Regions from separate parts of the Nostoc sp. DSM 114161 genome, predicted to be linked through region 1. Evidence: predicted binding sites of a transcription regulator. Region 1 holds the regulator's gene; each other region holds the start of a gene.
The links. Region 1 encodes NtcA, which controls nitrogen genes in cyanobacteria. Its sites were predicted from a motif close to TNTGTANNNNNNNNTACANA; they were not measured.
Positions count from the first base shown of each region.

Region 2: a site for NtcA is predicted at 1,595-1,614, ahead of glnA (type I glutamate--ammonia ligase). Genes of this name have one in related genera too.
Region 3: a site for NtcA is predicted at 1,403-1,422, ahead of NSTC745_RS33305 (DUF3120 domain-containing protein). Genes of this name have one in related genera too.
Region 4: a site for NtcA is predicted at 1,540-1,559, ahead of rpe (ribulose-phosphate 3-epimerase). Genes of this name have one in related genera too.

Region 1 covers NZ_CP195141.1:241,497-245,260, forward strand. Annotated here, with positions in the region: gene NSTC745_RS00995 (ABC transporter ATP-binding protein) at 1-8, opposite strand, end outside; gene hisB (imidazoleglycerol-phosphate dehydratase HisB) at 203-844, opposite strand; gene fabI (enoyl-ACP reductase FabI) at 941-1,717, opposite strand; gene ntcA (global nitrogen regulator NtcA) at 2,098-2,769, shown strand; gene NSTC745_RS01015 (DUF3084 domain-containing protein) at 2,938-3,764, shown strand, end outside.
Region 2 covers NZ_CP195141.1:1,614,535-1,618,298, reverse strand. Annotated here, with positions in the region: gene NSTC745_RS06885 (ISAs1 family transposase) at 1-184, opposite strand, end outside; gene NSTC745_RS06880 (element excision factor XisI family protein) at 147-284, opposite strand; gene NSTC745_RS06875 (element excision factor XisH family protein) at 272-514, opposite strand; gene NSTC745_RS06870 (element excision factor XisH family protein) at 534-692, opposite strand; gene apcB (allophycocyanin subunit beta) at 871-1,380, opposite strand; gene glnA (type I glutamate--ammonia ligase) at 1,739-3,163, shown strand; gene NSTC745_RS06855 (hypothetical protein) at 3,499-3,699, opposite strand.
Region 3 covers NZ_CP195141.1:7,940,694-7,944,457, forward strand. Annotated here, with positions in the region: gene NSTC745_RS33295 (TIGR03279 family radical SAM protein) at 1-131, opposite strand, end outside; gene NSTC745_RS33300 (undecaprenyl-diphosphate phosphatase) at 212-1,036, opposite strand; gene NSTC745_RS33305 (DUF3120 domain-containing protein) at 1,425-2,204, shown strand; gene NSTC745_RS33310 (hypothetical protein) at 2,291-2,545, shown strand; gene psbU (photosystem II complex extrinsic protein PsbU) at 2,738-3,166, shown strand; gene nadB (L-aspartate oxidase) at 3,405-3,764, shown strand, end outside.
Region 4 covers NZ_CP195141.1:8,316,317-8,320,080, reverse strand. Annotated here, with positions in the region: gene NSTC745_RS34840 (S8 family serine peptidase) at 1-1,416, opposite strand, end outside; gene rpe (ribulose-phosphate 3-epimerase) at 1,586-2,293, shown strand; gene NSTC745_RS34830 (hypothetical protein) at 2,586-2,756, opposite strand; partial or broken gene NSTC745_RS34825 (HetP family heterocyst commitment protein) at 3,432-3,764, opposite strand, start outside.

The sequences.
Region 1 (3,764 bases):
GACTTCATCTCGGTTCAACCAACAATTTAGCAGCTTGGTATTTATTACAAGTTACCCAACAGGGCGATCATAATCACCACTTAGTTGGATAATTCTTGCAAACACAATGAATGCTGTTAGCAGTAGCGCGGTGTTCAGCTAGTATTGAGTCAAGAGTCAAGAGTCATTATTTTTTCTCTACTCCCCTGTGCCATAAAGCTTGTTACAAGACGCCTTTAGAACTAGGAATCAAGCCAGCACGACGAGGGTCGATTTCTACTGCTAGGCGTGTTGCCCTCGCAAAGGCTTTAAATGTCGCCTCAATAATGTGATGAGAATTAATGCCATCCAGTTGCCGAATGTGTAGTGTCATTTGGCTGTGGTTCGCCAATGCCACGAAGAATTCGCGCACCAGCTGAGTGTCATAAGTTCCCACACGCTGGGTAGGAATTTGTAAACCGTAGCTGAGGTGAGGGCGTCCAGAAAAGTCCAGCACTACCTGAACTAAAGCTTCATCCAAGGGTGCGAGAAAATTACCAAAGCGGACAATGCCTTTCCTATCGCCTAATGCTTGGTTTAAAGCTTGTCCTAAGGTAATACCCACATCTTCGTTAGTATGGTGGTCATCAATTTCCCAGTCTCCCTTAGCTTGGATATCTAAATCAATCAACCCGTGGGAGGCGATTTGATGCAACATATGATCCAAAAAAGGAATGCCTGTTGCTGCGGTGCATTTTCCTGTTCCATCAAGGTTGATGGTGACTTGGACATCAGTTTCCCCTGTGGTGCGATGAACAGTAGCAATCCGAGGGGCTTTAGTTAACTGGTCGTAGTTTGAATTGACTTGGCGATTGGTTGTTTGCATAGGGAAGAGTTAGAAGTTAGGAGTTAGGAGTCAGGAGTTAGGAGTTATAAATTTTTAACTCATAACTCATAACTCATAACTCATAACTTTATCGCGTCACATTCCCATAATTTCATATCCTGCATCTACATACAGAACTTGTCCTGTAATGCCGCTGGACAAATCGCTGCATAAAAATGCCGCAGTGTTGCCGACTTCTAGCTGAGTGACAGTGCGCCGTAGCGGAGCTACTTGCTCTACATGATGAATCATATCTAATATTCCGCCTACTGCTGAAGATGCCAAAGTGCGGATAGGGCCTGCGGAGATGGCGTTGACGCGGATATTTTGCGGCCCTAGTTCAGAGGCTAGGTAACGCACGCTCATTTCTAAACCCGCTTTGGCAACTCCCATGACGTTATAGTTAGGAACTGCCCTGACACCGCCTAAATACGTCAGCGTGACGATACTACCTCCCTCTGTCATTAGGGGTTTAGCTGCACCGCTCAATTGCACCAGCGAATAAGTACTAATCTCTAAAGCAGTTTTGAAGCCAGAACGAGAGGTTTGGCTAAAATCTCCAGTCAAGTCCTCTTTATTGGCAAAGGCAAGACAATGAATTAGGATGTCTAACTTTCCCCACTTCTCGCGTACTGTCTCGAAGGTAGATTGAATTTGTTCGTCGTTTTGGACATTACAGGGAAGAAATAAGCTGGGGTTGAGGGGTTGCACTAATTCGGCTACTTTTGCTTCCATTTTGCCGCGTTCATCCGGAAGGTAGGTAATTCCGAGATTAGCTCCTGCTTTGTGTAGTTGTTGGGCGATGCCCCAAGCTATGGAGCGGTTATTGGCAATACCTGTAACTAAAGCATTTTTTCCAGTCAGATTCAGCATAGGAATTGTTAATGCGATCGATCATTAGGAGCATACTAGAATCTGAGGCACGTTTTGTCTTTGTTTTACACAGGATTTGCAAAAATGAATATTGGTAAGGGTGTTTGCTGTCATCAAATTCTTGATTCTTTCTAAAGATATTCTCAAGTTGTCTTTATTTGTTCTTTAAAAAACCTTTTTAATACAGCTACTTGGAACCATTTATCAACAATTTATAGCCCAAGAGATCGACAATTATGTATCATTATAAACAAAGACTTAAGAAGCAATTAGTTGGAGTATAGGAAAGTACAGAAAGATTGACGGTGCTTTATTGAATTTTCGGGTGTATTCTTAGGTAATTAGTTTTTGTTTTTCCGGCATTGGGTAGGGGAAGGGAGATGATCGTGACACAAGATAAAGCCCTAGCAAATGTTTTTCGTCAGATGGCGACCGGGGCGTTTCCGCCAGTTGTGGAAACGTTTGAACGCAATAAAACGATCTTTTTTCCTGGCGATCCTGCCGAACGAGTTTATTTTCTTTTAAAAGGTGCTGTTAAACTTTCCAGGGTGTACGAGGCAGGAGAGGAAATAACGGTAGCACTGCTGCGAGAAAATAGTGTTTTTGGTGTATTGTCATTGCTGACAGGAAATAAATCCGATCGCTTTTACCATGCGGTTGCATTTACGCCTGTGGAATTATTGTCGGCACCAATCGAACAAGTTGAGCAAGCACTCAAGGAAAATCCAGAATTATCAATGTTAATGCTGCGGGGTCTGTCTTCGCGAATTTTACAGACAGAGATGATGATTGAAACTCTTGCTCACCGAGATATGGGTTCTAGGTTGGTGAGTTTTTTATTAATTCTTTGTCGTGATTTTGGAGTTCCCTGTGCGGATGGGATCACAATTGATTTGAAATTGTCTCATCAAGCGATCGCCGAGGCAATTGGTTCGACCCGTGTTACAGTTACAAGGCTACTAGGGGATCTGCGCGAGAAAAAGATGATTTCCATCCACAAGAAGAAGATTACTGTGCATAAACCCGTTACTTTAAGTCGGCAGTTCACATAAAAACAATTGGAGTCAGCGGAGTCGGCACGTGTCGTGTTTTTCAAGATCGCACTAATAGCTAAAGGAACACCTAAAATTGAGTAATGGAAGCTATTGCCAACCTCCACTTCTCCACAGACAATGGCTAAAAGTAGTAGGCTGTATCTGGAAGGATTTCGGTAGCTAAACATGACCACCGGATACATCCTCATCGCAGCAATTTTAATTCTGGGAGGCGTAATTGCAACCGTGGGCGATCGCATCGGCACACGAGTTGGCAAAGCCCGCCTCTCACTTTTTAACCTTCGTCCGAAAAATACCGCCGTACTAGTAACGATTTTTACTGGCGGTTTGATTTCGGCATCAACCTTAGGAATTTTATTCGCTGCTGACGATAAATTGCGCCAGGGAGTCTTTGAATTAGAGGATATTCAAACAGACCTCAGGCAAAAGCGAGAACAACTAAAAACCGCAGAAAGTCAGAAAAGCCAGGTAGAGAACGAGCTAAATCAAGCAAGAATCGCCCAAGCAAAGGCACAACAAGAGTTGCAAGCAATTAATCAGTCTTTGCAGGCGGTCAATGCCAAGCAAAGGGAAACTCAAGCCCAGCTCAACCGCACTATTCAACAGCAAGCCCAAACTCAAACTCAACTCCAGCGCACTCAAGGGCAGCTAGATCGAGTTGTAACTCAGTATCAAAAAGCCATAGCTGAACTGCAAAGCGTTTACAATCAGCGAAAGGAACTACAGGCAGCAGTTGAACTATTAAAGACAGAACGTCAACGACTGTATGCTGAGGCGAAAAAAGCGATTGACGAAGCCAAAACAGCTATTGAAAAACGCGATCGCGAACTTGCCAACCGCCAAGAAGCCATCGAAGCACGCGATCGCAAAATTGCCCAACTCGACCAGTTAATTCAAAAGCGTAATTTAGAAATTACAGCTAGAGAACAAGTGATTGCCAAACGGGAATCTCGCCTCAAAGAATTAGAAGCGCAACAGGAAGAACTAGAACA
Region 2 (3,764 bases), 1.4 Mb from region 1:
CCCCGATTAAAGACTTAATACCCGTCCAGTGGGAATCGATCAAAGTCAAATCATCAAAAACTTCGACGGTACGTGTTGTAAACCGATTTCTAGTTTTTTCAGTTTCGATATGACGGCTGACTGGCTTTTTGAGTGCAGCAATGCGTTTAATATGACGCTTCGTAATGGTCTCGTTGTGAGTCAATGACAGCTTCCGTCTCTATTTGACCATTAGCAGGTTTGTGACTAGCATATTCAAATATCAACTGACGAATAATTTCACGATAGTGAGTTAGCTTATCCATTTGATAATCCTCTCTAGTTGCTCGTCAAAGACAATTAGTTTGATTCCTATGCTATTAAGAATTAGCTGACCAAAGCGTTCGGAAAAGATACCTTCGTAAACTCGTTTGGGAACTGCTAAATAAAGCTGGCGTTTTGGCTCTAATTCTTTAAGTACAGTGCAATATATTTCATACTGTCCGACTGGTTCTTGCAGGTCACTTACTGGAGACAAACTCAAAAAACTTTTGATTTCAACAGCTATTTTTTCGTTATCCCTCTGGGCAGCAATAGTAACTCTTTCTGCTCCAAATATCTACGTAAAGTTCTCTACCTCCATAAGCGAGATACAAAGGATCGTTAGTTATTGTCCAACCATCTGCTGTAAGCGCTTTAATGACTGCATCATGGTAAATATCTCTAGCAGGCATTAGTCGAAAGCAACTCCAAAAACACAGCTTCAATGTAGCAAAATTATTTTACAGAGGCGCGATCGCCAATTTGAAACAGCAAATTGAGGGTTGATAAAAAAGCGATCGCACTTGAATTTGACAGAGCGATCGCTATTTATAATTTTTCTGGGGTAGGCCGAAAAGCCTGCCCTAAAATCTAAATATCGATCTCGCTCAACTCGCGTGTAATGTGATCGAATGGTTCATCTACAAAAGTAGTATCAGCCACACCTGCTGCTACCACTTGTTCTTTAGCTAAATCCTTGAGTATCTGCACGCCGCGAACCGTCGGCCCGATAGGTACTCCCAAAGAATTGTAAGTTTCCCGCAGACCTTGTAGCACTCGCTCATCTAACACATTTGTGTTGCCAGCAACCAGCGCATAAGTGGCGTAGCGCAAGTAATAATCTAAATCCCGTAAACAAGCCGCATAACGACGGGTTGTATAGGAATTTCCACCGGGACGAATCAGTTCCGGCAGTTCTTCGTATAACTTTAAACCAGCCTGCTTGACAAGCCCAGCAGCATTAGAATTGATAGCTGCTGCCGCTTGTACTCGTGCTGTACCACTATCAAAGTAAGACTTTAGACTATCAAGTGCATTCCGGTCAAAATACCGACCAGCCACGTCATAATTCTTAATTAAACTTGTTACCGCATCGCGCATTCCTTTTTCTCCCAATCGTTGCTATCTATGGTTTGATATTTATTTGGCTGCACTTATGCAACAGTAAATTTTTGTGCTATTAAAAATAGATTCGGCACAAAAACAATCTATCCACTACATAAGGATTCTATGCCAAAGTTGACCCCTATGTGATGAACTTTCCAGTTTTGTACAGATGATCCGCGAAAGGTTAATATAACCTGTAATCCAGATATCTGTAACACAAACTACAAAATACCCTAATATCTAGAATTTAAGATATTTCAGGTGTGTCACGGCTTGATTGAGATCGGCAGGGCTAGGATGCTTTGGAAGATTCTGGTTTTACTTTAGGAAATTGGTACAGGAAGGAGTAACAATGACAACCCCACAAGAAGTCTTGACATTAATCCAAGACCAAAAAATTCAGCTGATCGATCTCAAATTCATTGATACAGTAGGGACTTGGCAGCACCTCACTGTGTACTACAACCAAATCGATGAAAGTTCATTCACTGATGGCGTACCTTTTGACGGTTCCAGCATCCGGGGTTGGAAAGCTATCAACGAATCGGACATGACGATGGTACTCGATCCCAACACTGCTTGGATCGACCCATTCATGGAAGTCCCAACGCTAAGTATAGTTTGTAGTATTAAGGAACCCCGCACGGGTGAATGGTATAACCGTTGTCCGCGGGTAATTGCTCAAAAAGCAGTAGACTACCTGGTTTCCACTGGTATTGGTGATACAGTCTACTTTGGCCCTGAAGCTGAGTTCTTTATCTTTGACAATGCTAGGTTTGCTCAAACCGCCAACGAAGGCTACTACTTCTTAGACTCCGAAGAAGGTGCTTGGAATTCTGGTAAAGCCGGTACAGCTGAAAAACCCAACTTGGGTTACAAACCACGCTTCAAAGAAGGTTACTTCCCAGTTTCGCCGACGGACTCTTTCCAAGATATCCGTACAGAAATGCTGTTGACAATGGCAGACTTAGGTGTACCCATTGAAAAGCATCACCACGAAGTTGCTACAGGCGGTCAGTGCGAACTAGGTTTCCGCTTTGGCAAGTTGATCGAAGCTGCTGACTGGTTGATGATTTACAAATATGTCATCAAGAACGTTGCCAAAAAATATGGCAAAACAGTCACCTTTATGCCAAAACCCATTTTCGGCGACAACGGTTCGGGAATGCACTGTCACCAGTCTATCTGGAAAGATGGTCAACCTCTGTTTGCAGGTGATAAGTATGCTGGTTTGAGTGAGACAGCACTGTATTACATTGGCGGTCTTCTCAAACACGCACCAGCACTGTTGGCAATTACCAACCCTAGTACCAACTCTTACAAGCGCCTAGTACCTGGTTATGAAGCACCAGTTAACTTGGCTTACTCCCAAGGTAACCGTTCTGCTTCTATCCGTATTCCTCTGTCTGGCAATAACCCCAAAGCCAAGCGGTTAGAATTCCGTTGTCCAGATGCTACTTCTAACCCCTACTTAGCGTTCGCTGCCATGCTTTGTGCTGGTATTGATGGCATCAAAAACAAAATAGATCCTGGTTCTCCCTTAGATAAAAATATCTATGAACTCTCTCCAGAAGAACTGGCGAAGGTTCCTTCAACTCCAGGTTCTTTGGAATTGGCCTTAGAAGCACTAGAAAACGACCACGCTTTCTTGACAGAATCAGGCGTCTTCACAGAAGACTTTATCGAAAATTGGATTGACTACAAGCTAGCTAACGAAGTCAAGCAGTTGCAGCTACGTCCTCATCCCTATGAGTTTTATCTCTATTACGATGCTTAAGGGGCTTCCAAATAAAAAAACATTCAATTTTTTTGTGGGACGAACATCTTGCCGTCTATAGTAAAGGGCGGGCGAGACGCCCACCCCACAAGATTGGATAATTTATTTTTTGGTAATCCCTTAAGTACCGTATCTAACTAAAAGTTTGAATTTCGCCACCTTGAAGGGTGGCTTTTTTCTGTTGGGTATTGGGTATGGGGAAAGGGAAAGGGAAAGGGGTATGGTTCGACAAGCTCACCAACCGGGGAAAAGGGGAAAGATTAAATTTATTCCTTTTCCCTTTAACCTTTAACCTTTTCCCCTCCTTCCCCTGCCCCCTCTGCCCCATCTTCCTACTAACTCATAGTGGCATTGCTGCGTCCATAAATCATCCGAGTTGTCGCATCTATCTTCCCTTGAATAGGGTTCCAATAATGAGATGCTTCTTCAGGAAGACCAAGTTCTTGTGCAGCACGCATCAGCATTGATTGTTGGCGATTCTTGACTTGCTGATGTTCGCGAACCATTAACGCACGAGATTTTTCTGCGATAGACATAACCATAGTCCTCTCTGCTTCTGTAGTGAATATATATTTTTGGGTTCTTTCTTGAATCTAATATA
Region 3 (3,764 bases), 980 kb from region 1:
TGGTAATCAATTAAATCGCGGGGACGCGTACCGTTGATTGCAACGATCGCATCCCCCGCTTCAAAACCAATCTCTGAAGCTATAGAATCAGGTAGTACTCTGGTAATGCGGGCAGGTTGAATAGTAGACATGGGAATTGGGCATGGGCCAAACAGGGCATGGGGCATTGGGCATTGGACTAATGACCAATGACTAATGACTATTATCTAATTTATCCCTGCCAACCTGCTGCGATCGCTAATAAGATAGCAGTGCCGAATGCTAATCTATACCAAACAAAAATCATTGTATTTTTAGTTGCTAAGTATTTGATCAAAAATGCAATTGATAGGTAGGAAAATATAAAGGTTGAAATAATTCCTACAATTAACAACGCAACAATGTTATCTGGTAGCTGGTGGGCTTGAAATAATTTGAAAATTTTCAGGCTTTTATATAAGGTTGCAATAGTCAGAGTTGGGAACCCTAGTAAAAATGAAAATTTTGCTGCTGTAGCGCGTTCTAATCCTAAAAATAGCGCAGTTGTCAACGTCGAACCAGAACGAGAAACACCAGGAATCAAAGCAAGTGTTTGTCCCAATCCCACTAAAATACCATCGCGAATCTGCAATGACTCAAAACCTCGCTTGCGAGTACCAATTTTTTCTGCCAACCCTAGTAAAAGTGCCATGATAATTGACATGATGGCAATAATTAAGGCACTCTCAGGAATAACATCTTTCAAAAGAAAGCCGACAATTAAAGCAGGCAGCGTTCCGACTGCAATACCTACCAGAATTTTCCATTCCTCGCGTTCCCAATCTTTCTGTTTTAGTGCTGCAATTCCACCTTTGACAATACTAGAAATCAACGACCAAAAGTAACCGAGAATTGCAATAACACTGCCAAATTGAATTGCATCGACAAAATCTTTAGAACCTAGCTCTTTCCAACCAAATATCTTTGTCACAATCAGCAGATGTGCAGTGCTACTGATTGGTAAAAACTCTGTAATACCTTGAACAATACCTAAAATAAAAGCTTGAATAAACTCCATAATACCTTTTCCTATTCTAAAAAAAGAGAACGAACATTGTTTAAGTAACGTTGTTACTTTATATACTTTTAGCTGCACCTAATCTTGTAGAAAATTCAATTTTAGCGATCGCTAAAATCATCCAAGACGCTGACCATGTTCTTACACCCATCTCAATAAGTCAACGCCATTTCCGGAATTCATCAAACTTTAATATTTAGCCGAACACAAGCAGGCAAGAGAGAGGGGGAAGACAAGGTAGCCATCTTTCTCCCTTGTCCCCCTTGTCCCCTTGTCCCCCTCCACCACCCCAGCACCGAAATTTGAGTATAATCTAAATGCCCTGGGGGGGGATTTTAAAGTGTGATATCTTAAATAAGGTAAAGTTTAGTAACAAATATTAAAAACATTGGTTAATAACACATTATCTTCATACACCGCTTCTATCCCTCCCTTGGATGCCGAGTTGGATGTGTCTAATATCAAGCACAGGGATCTCAAAAAATTGGAATCTACACTCTCATCTTCTCCCTCTCTGCCTTTATCTATCTCTGCCCGACAAACATGGTTGGTATTTGCCGCAGCAGTATTTTTAGTATCAGTACCTGTATTTATAGAAGCACCAATAGTGCGATCGCTACCTAGTTTGAGTTTAGCGCTGACAGGATTTTGGCTATGGCTCAGTTTTAGATTAATGTCACGTCCTGCAACATATGTCTGGGGGGATTTGCTGTTTGGGTTTAGTTGGAGTTGGTTAGCAGGATCGATTTACTGGGGTTGGTTGCGTTGGGAACCTCTATGGCATTTACCGGTGGAGTCTATCGGCTTACCATTTGCTTGTTGGTGTTTGGTAAAAAATTGGGGCAAGGTGGGTAACTGGTTTTATTTAGGTTCCTTGTTCGGTACAGTCTTAACAGATGTATACTTTTATATTGTGGATTTGATGCCCTATTGGCGACAAATAATGATAGCAGATGTAGATAGCACGTCAAAAATTTTACAAACCGCCTTATTAAAAGTACAAACACCTTGGGGACAAGCTTGGGCAATAATTCTCGCCCTAGTGTTGTTAACAGTGGGAATTTTATCCTTAGGTCGAACTCAGAAACACTGGTATGCCTTTGGCGGCGCAGTTTTAAGCACAATTTTGGTAGACAGCTTATTTTTGCTAGCGGCGATCGCAGCCTAAAAATCACAAAACTGTTTCCTAAGGAATCTACGGTACAGCAGTGATGATGCTGTGGAACATTGTTTAGTTAAGAAATATTACAATAATTGACCGACAGCCGAAGTCGCCCGAACTGGAGTTTACGGTATTGGACATGCCAAAATCTCCTATCTGCTAGGGATGTAGAACCAGCTAGCCGGAAAGATTTTGTACAGCTAGGAATAATAGCGTATTCTCTAGATGCAAGGCTATTGCGGCTGGAGCAGGCACTCTTACCACTGGGAAAATTTTTACCAAAAGTACAGTCAAACCCAGTAACAGTAAATATTGTGGATATTAATACGCTGTATATTAGTTTCTGATGACTGCTGTGTTGATTAAGCTATCAAGTTTTGGCCTTTGTCCTTCGTCCTTTGTCAGCTGTCCTTTGTCTCTTGTTAGTTGTCCTTTACAAATGACCAATGACCAATGACCAATGACTAATGACTAATGACTAATAACTGTTGTTAGCTTAAAAATTTTATTTCTGTTTGATGGAAAGAGGTAAAAAAATCGTGAAAGGATTGGTGCGTTTATTAACAGTGTTTAGTTTGGTACTTGGTTGCTGGGGATGGTTGGGAACAACTCAGATAGCCCAAGCTGCTAGTTTCAACAGCTTTGCTTTTCCCCAAGTACCAGTTCTGGCAATTGAGCGGCAGAATAGCGCAGATAGGAAGTTAGCAACGGAATTTGGTAAAAAAATTGATTTGAATAATACCAACGTCCGAGCTTTTCAACAGTATCCAGGCCTTTATCCCACCCTTGCGAAGCTCATCATCAAAAATGCTCCCTACCAAAGCGTAGATGATGTATTGAATATTCAAGGATTGAGCGATCGCCAAAAACAAACCCTGCAAGCCAACTTCGATCACTTCACCGTGACAGAACCAGAATCTGCCTTCATCGAGGGAGACGATCGGTTTAACAACGGTATCTACAGATAACTGTAAATTGCAGTTAACGTAGGAAATAGCAGCCCACTCCTGATTCTAGGGAGTGGGATATTCTATTAGAGATGAGGGGGATGAAGGCGACAAGGTAGACAAGGCGGACAAGGTAGCCATCTTTCTCTCCGAAGTTCCGATGGTGGGAAACCTCCGCTCAGACTTCTCTCCTTGTCTTCCCCCTCTCCCTTGTCTCCCCCCTCTCCCTCTTCTCCCCCCTCTCCCCCTCCCCCTTACCTTGCCTCAAATAGATATTCCTAGCCAATTTGATGTTTTAGTAGTCGGTGCTGGTGCTGCTGGACTCTACACCGCGCTATGTCTACCAGAGTCCTTGCGAGTCGGCTTGATTACTAAAGAAACTGTGGCTTTATCCGCCAGTGATTGGGCACAAGGCGGTATAGCCGCAGCAGTCGCCCCGGAAGATTCTCCGACGCTGCATATTGAAGATACAATCCGGGCAGGTGCAGGTTTGTGCGATCGCGCCGCTGTAGAATTTCTCGCCGAACATGCCCCTAGCTGCATTCAGTCTTTAGTTAACTTGGGAGTTGCTTTTGACCGTCACGGTCAAGCTTTGGCTTTAACTTTGGAAGCTGCCCAT
Region 4 (3,764 bases), 610 kb from region 1:
ATCAGCTTTTACTAAGTACAGATCGAGATTATTCAAGCCGCGATCGCGAAAATTTTCACCCACATCATACTGCTGATTTTTATTGCGATCGTTGAGTTCTACCAATCGATCCCAACTCAGAGTAATTGCTACAAAACTACCCTGTTTTAACGGTTTAGCTAGGGAATAATCAACAGCACCGCCAACATCGATTGTGCGATAGTCCCAACCAACAGAGGGCACCGCTGCTGATGGCTGCCATTGACCGGCATTAAATTGCTGATAAGCACGAAAAACATTCAAATGGCCTGCTCCCATTTGGGCATCCAAAGGAATTTTTGGATCTTTGTAAGCATCAGAAGCCAGCCAATCTTGATTTTGTTTATCAATTAATGTCCGAGTCATTCCCAAACGCAAACCATTGCCGCTATCTTGGATTTTGTCTGCTGAATTGAGCAATACAGCTTTCATCACTTGATGACGCCGAGAATCTGTACTCCAATTCGCTCGTTTTGTTCGCAACTGTCGATCGCCAAGTTCCTGCAACAAAGCAACACTAGCAGTAACCTGAGGTGCGGCAAAACTTGTCCCCGTAACCTTGTTCAACTTGCCATCTGGATTAAGTAAATTGATGTTACTACCAGGAGCAACTAAACTGATAGCCCGACGCCCACCAATATTAAACTCCCTCCCAGCTAGCCGCCCAGTTACTCCTTGATTTGCACCAGCCAGATTAGCAACATCTACTTTATTAAAAACTCCACCCCTGCGGGATGAAAAAGCGACGTTGATTCCGTTAAAATTATCTGTAGGAATGGGAATACCGCCCTTTCCTTGGTTGCCGGCGATCGCATATAAAACATCATGAACGCGACCAGACCAGTCAACACATAAAGTTAACAAAGCATTGCCGTCTAGAGTCGCCTGCGGTCGAGGATCGCGGCTCAGAGGTTCGCCAAAGCTAAAGTTAATCGCACGGACATCGCCGCTATTTTGTAGCGCTACGTGCTGTGCCGATAAGCACTCTTCTGGCTGACCCATATTTTTAGTTGAACCGACAGCAGACGAGTAAAGTCGCGCTCCCGGAGCAACTCCTGGTATGCCTTTGTCTCGACTCACCATCACACCAGCAACATTGTAAGCATGGGGGTCAACACCGCTATTAGACTTAGCTGGCCCATTGCGTAAGAACACCGCAGCTAAAGATATAGCGCGGTTTTTAGACACCGCCTTATCCCAGCCAAACATTCCCGGCCGACCGATTTCTACTTGACCAATAGCAATCTTGCGACCGATTAAATTATAAGGACTTTGATGTAGCTTGAGAGCGTCAATGCCGTTAGTTCCCAAGGGAGACTCTAAAACTGAAGCAATTACCGGCGCACTCACACACGAAGCACTCAATCCCCAAATTATCCAGGTTAGTTTTTTAGTCATTAGTTATTAGTCATTAGTTATTAGTCATTAGTCTAGAGTTAGGAGTTATTATTCTTTCTCTGCTCTGGTGTTATCTGCTCCTGTAAAAAGGCCGGGATCAAAGTTATGAGTCTTGCTCAATGCTTTGTTACAATGATTACAGACGAGGACGCTTAAAAATCCACTAGCCATGACCCAAAACCCATCTCAAAAGCCCATTGTAATTTCTCCATCTATCCTATCAGCCGATTTTAGCCGTCTGGGTGACGAAATTCGCGCTGTAGACGCGGCCGGAGCAGATTGGATTCATGTTGATGTAATGGACGGTCGTTTTGTACCTAATATTACGATAGGCCCTCTGATTGTGGAGGCGATTCGTCCAGTTACAACGAAGCCATTGGATGTCCACTTAATGATTGTGGAGCCAGAAAAGTATGTAGAAGGATTTGCTAAAGCTGGTGCTGATATTATTTCTGTACACGCAGAACATAATGCTTCCCCACATTTGCACCGCACTTTGGGACAAATTAAAGAACTTGGTAAGAAAGCTGGTGTTGTACTCAATCCTGGCACTCCTCTGGAGTTAATTGAATACGTTTTGGATCTGTGCGATTTAGTACTGATTATGAGCGTAAACCCCGGCTTTGGCGGTCAAAGCTTTATCCCCGGTGTGTTACCTAAAATCCGCAAGCTGCGCCAATTATGTGAGGAACGCGGTCTCGATCCTTGGATTGAAGTGGATGGTGGTCTAAAGGCAAATAATACATGGCAAGTTTTGGAAGCTGGAGCTAATGCGATCGTTGCTGGTTCGGCTGTGTTTAACACCAATGATTATGCACAGGCTATTACAGCAATTCGCAACAGCAAGCGTCCTACCCCAGAATTGGCCAAAGTTTAATTCATTTTTACATTGACTGTACTTTACAAAAGGTAGGTTGAGCAGATTAATTGCCCAACCTATTTTTATTGTCAATAAAAAAACTGGAAGTTATTGAAATTTTGAACTTCCAGCCATTGCAATATAAATTGAAAGTTTATAAACCATAGATAATCCAGGTTGGGAGGACTAGGATTACAATAGTCGAAAGAGAAGCGCGTAAGCCACTAGTTCTACCAGCCAAAACAACAATTTAACCGTAACTATTTCTATTTCCGTTCTTGGTGTTGATGCTAAGCGTTTGCTTTATTAACTAAAGCAACACCAACCACAATATAGAAAGCTTTATCAGCATGACTAACACCGTCTGCAACTCGGTGAAAGCTGTATAAGATTTGGTTTGGGGGAAGCCACCTCTCCAAATTCTCTTTGCTTGGACTTTCTCGGAAAAAGAACCACCATTAGTAACGGTTGGTTTATTCATCTTGGCGTAAGAATTATCTAATACATGAAATGCTGACTATTTTTATAATCAGTTTGATATATTTCATGTTGAGAACTAATGATTGATTTTATTTTTTAAATTAACTTGCTTGCCAGTCACCTCTATTTTAATTGAAGTTGTTATTTTTAGTTTACCAATCTCGTCAGTATAAATTTGCCATTTTGGCAGATTTATACTAAATGTGGTTTGATTTCTTAACTTACAGTGGATTGCAACTTTGTGAGGTACAGGTAATTCTAAAGGCGTACCGCTACGGAACCCGTTTTATGAAAGCGTCTCGTAAAGAAGCGTACAGTCGTACCCTTCAGGAACGCTAAAAGCGAACGTCCCTACTCGCATACTTCATTTACCTGAAAAACGTTGTATTTACGCAGATAGGGAATGGAGAGTACGAATCTGATAAAACCTTGTCTGTAGAGTTAGAATCAGCTTTTTCGATTTGAAGGCTAGTTCTTGAGGCAATCAAATAAAAGTCCTATATGAAAAATCTGCCATCCATTAAAAAATGGTATGGCAGTAGCTGAGAGACTTAATCAACTCTCAAGTGAAATCTATTGATGCAAAATATTTTTTCATGCAATCTCAAGTATCTCAAATAAATATTTTGAGTACTTCTTTTATTTTTCGTTGGACTGATTGATATTCTTTAATTTACTGTGCCAGTCTGCGATCCAAATTGCTACCACGGATTTCTGTTTTTTGCTTTCCAACTACTTCAAGATAAGGTATGTCTTTAATTTTGGTTAAGCAACTTGATGATACATTGCTTTGAGATCTGGAATCCTTGGATTGTTTGAGCAGTTTTATGTTTTCAGTTTGCTGTTGGTTTACTCTACTGCCTTGAGAGTTTTCTTTCAACAACCGATTATAAGTACGATATGGAATGTAATGAAGAGGATTATAACCAGCAAATCGCAGCATTAAAACACACGCCCAGGAATACTTTCCAGCCAAAATTGCTTCAACTACTTTATCAAATTGTTGAGC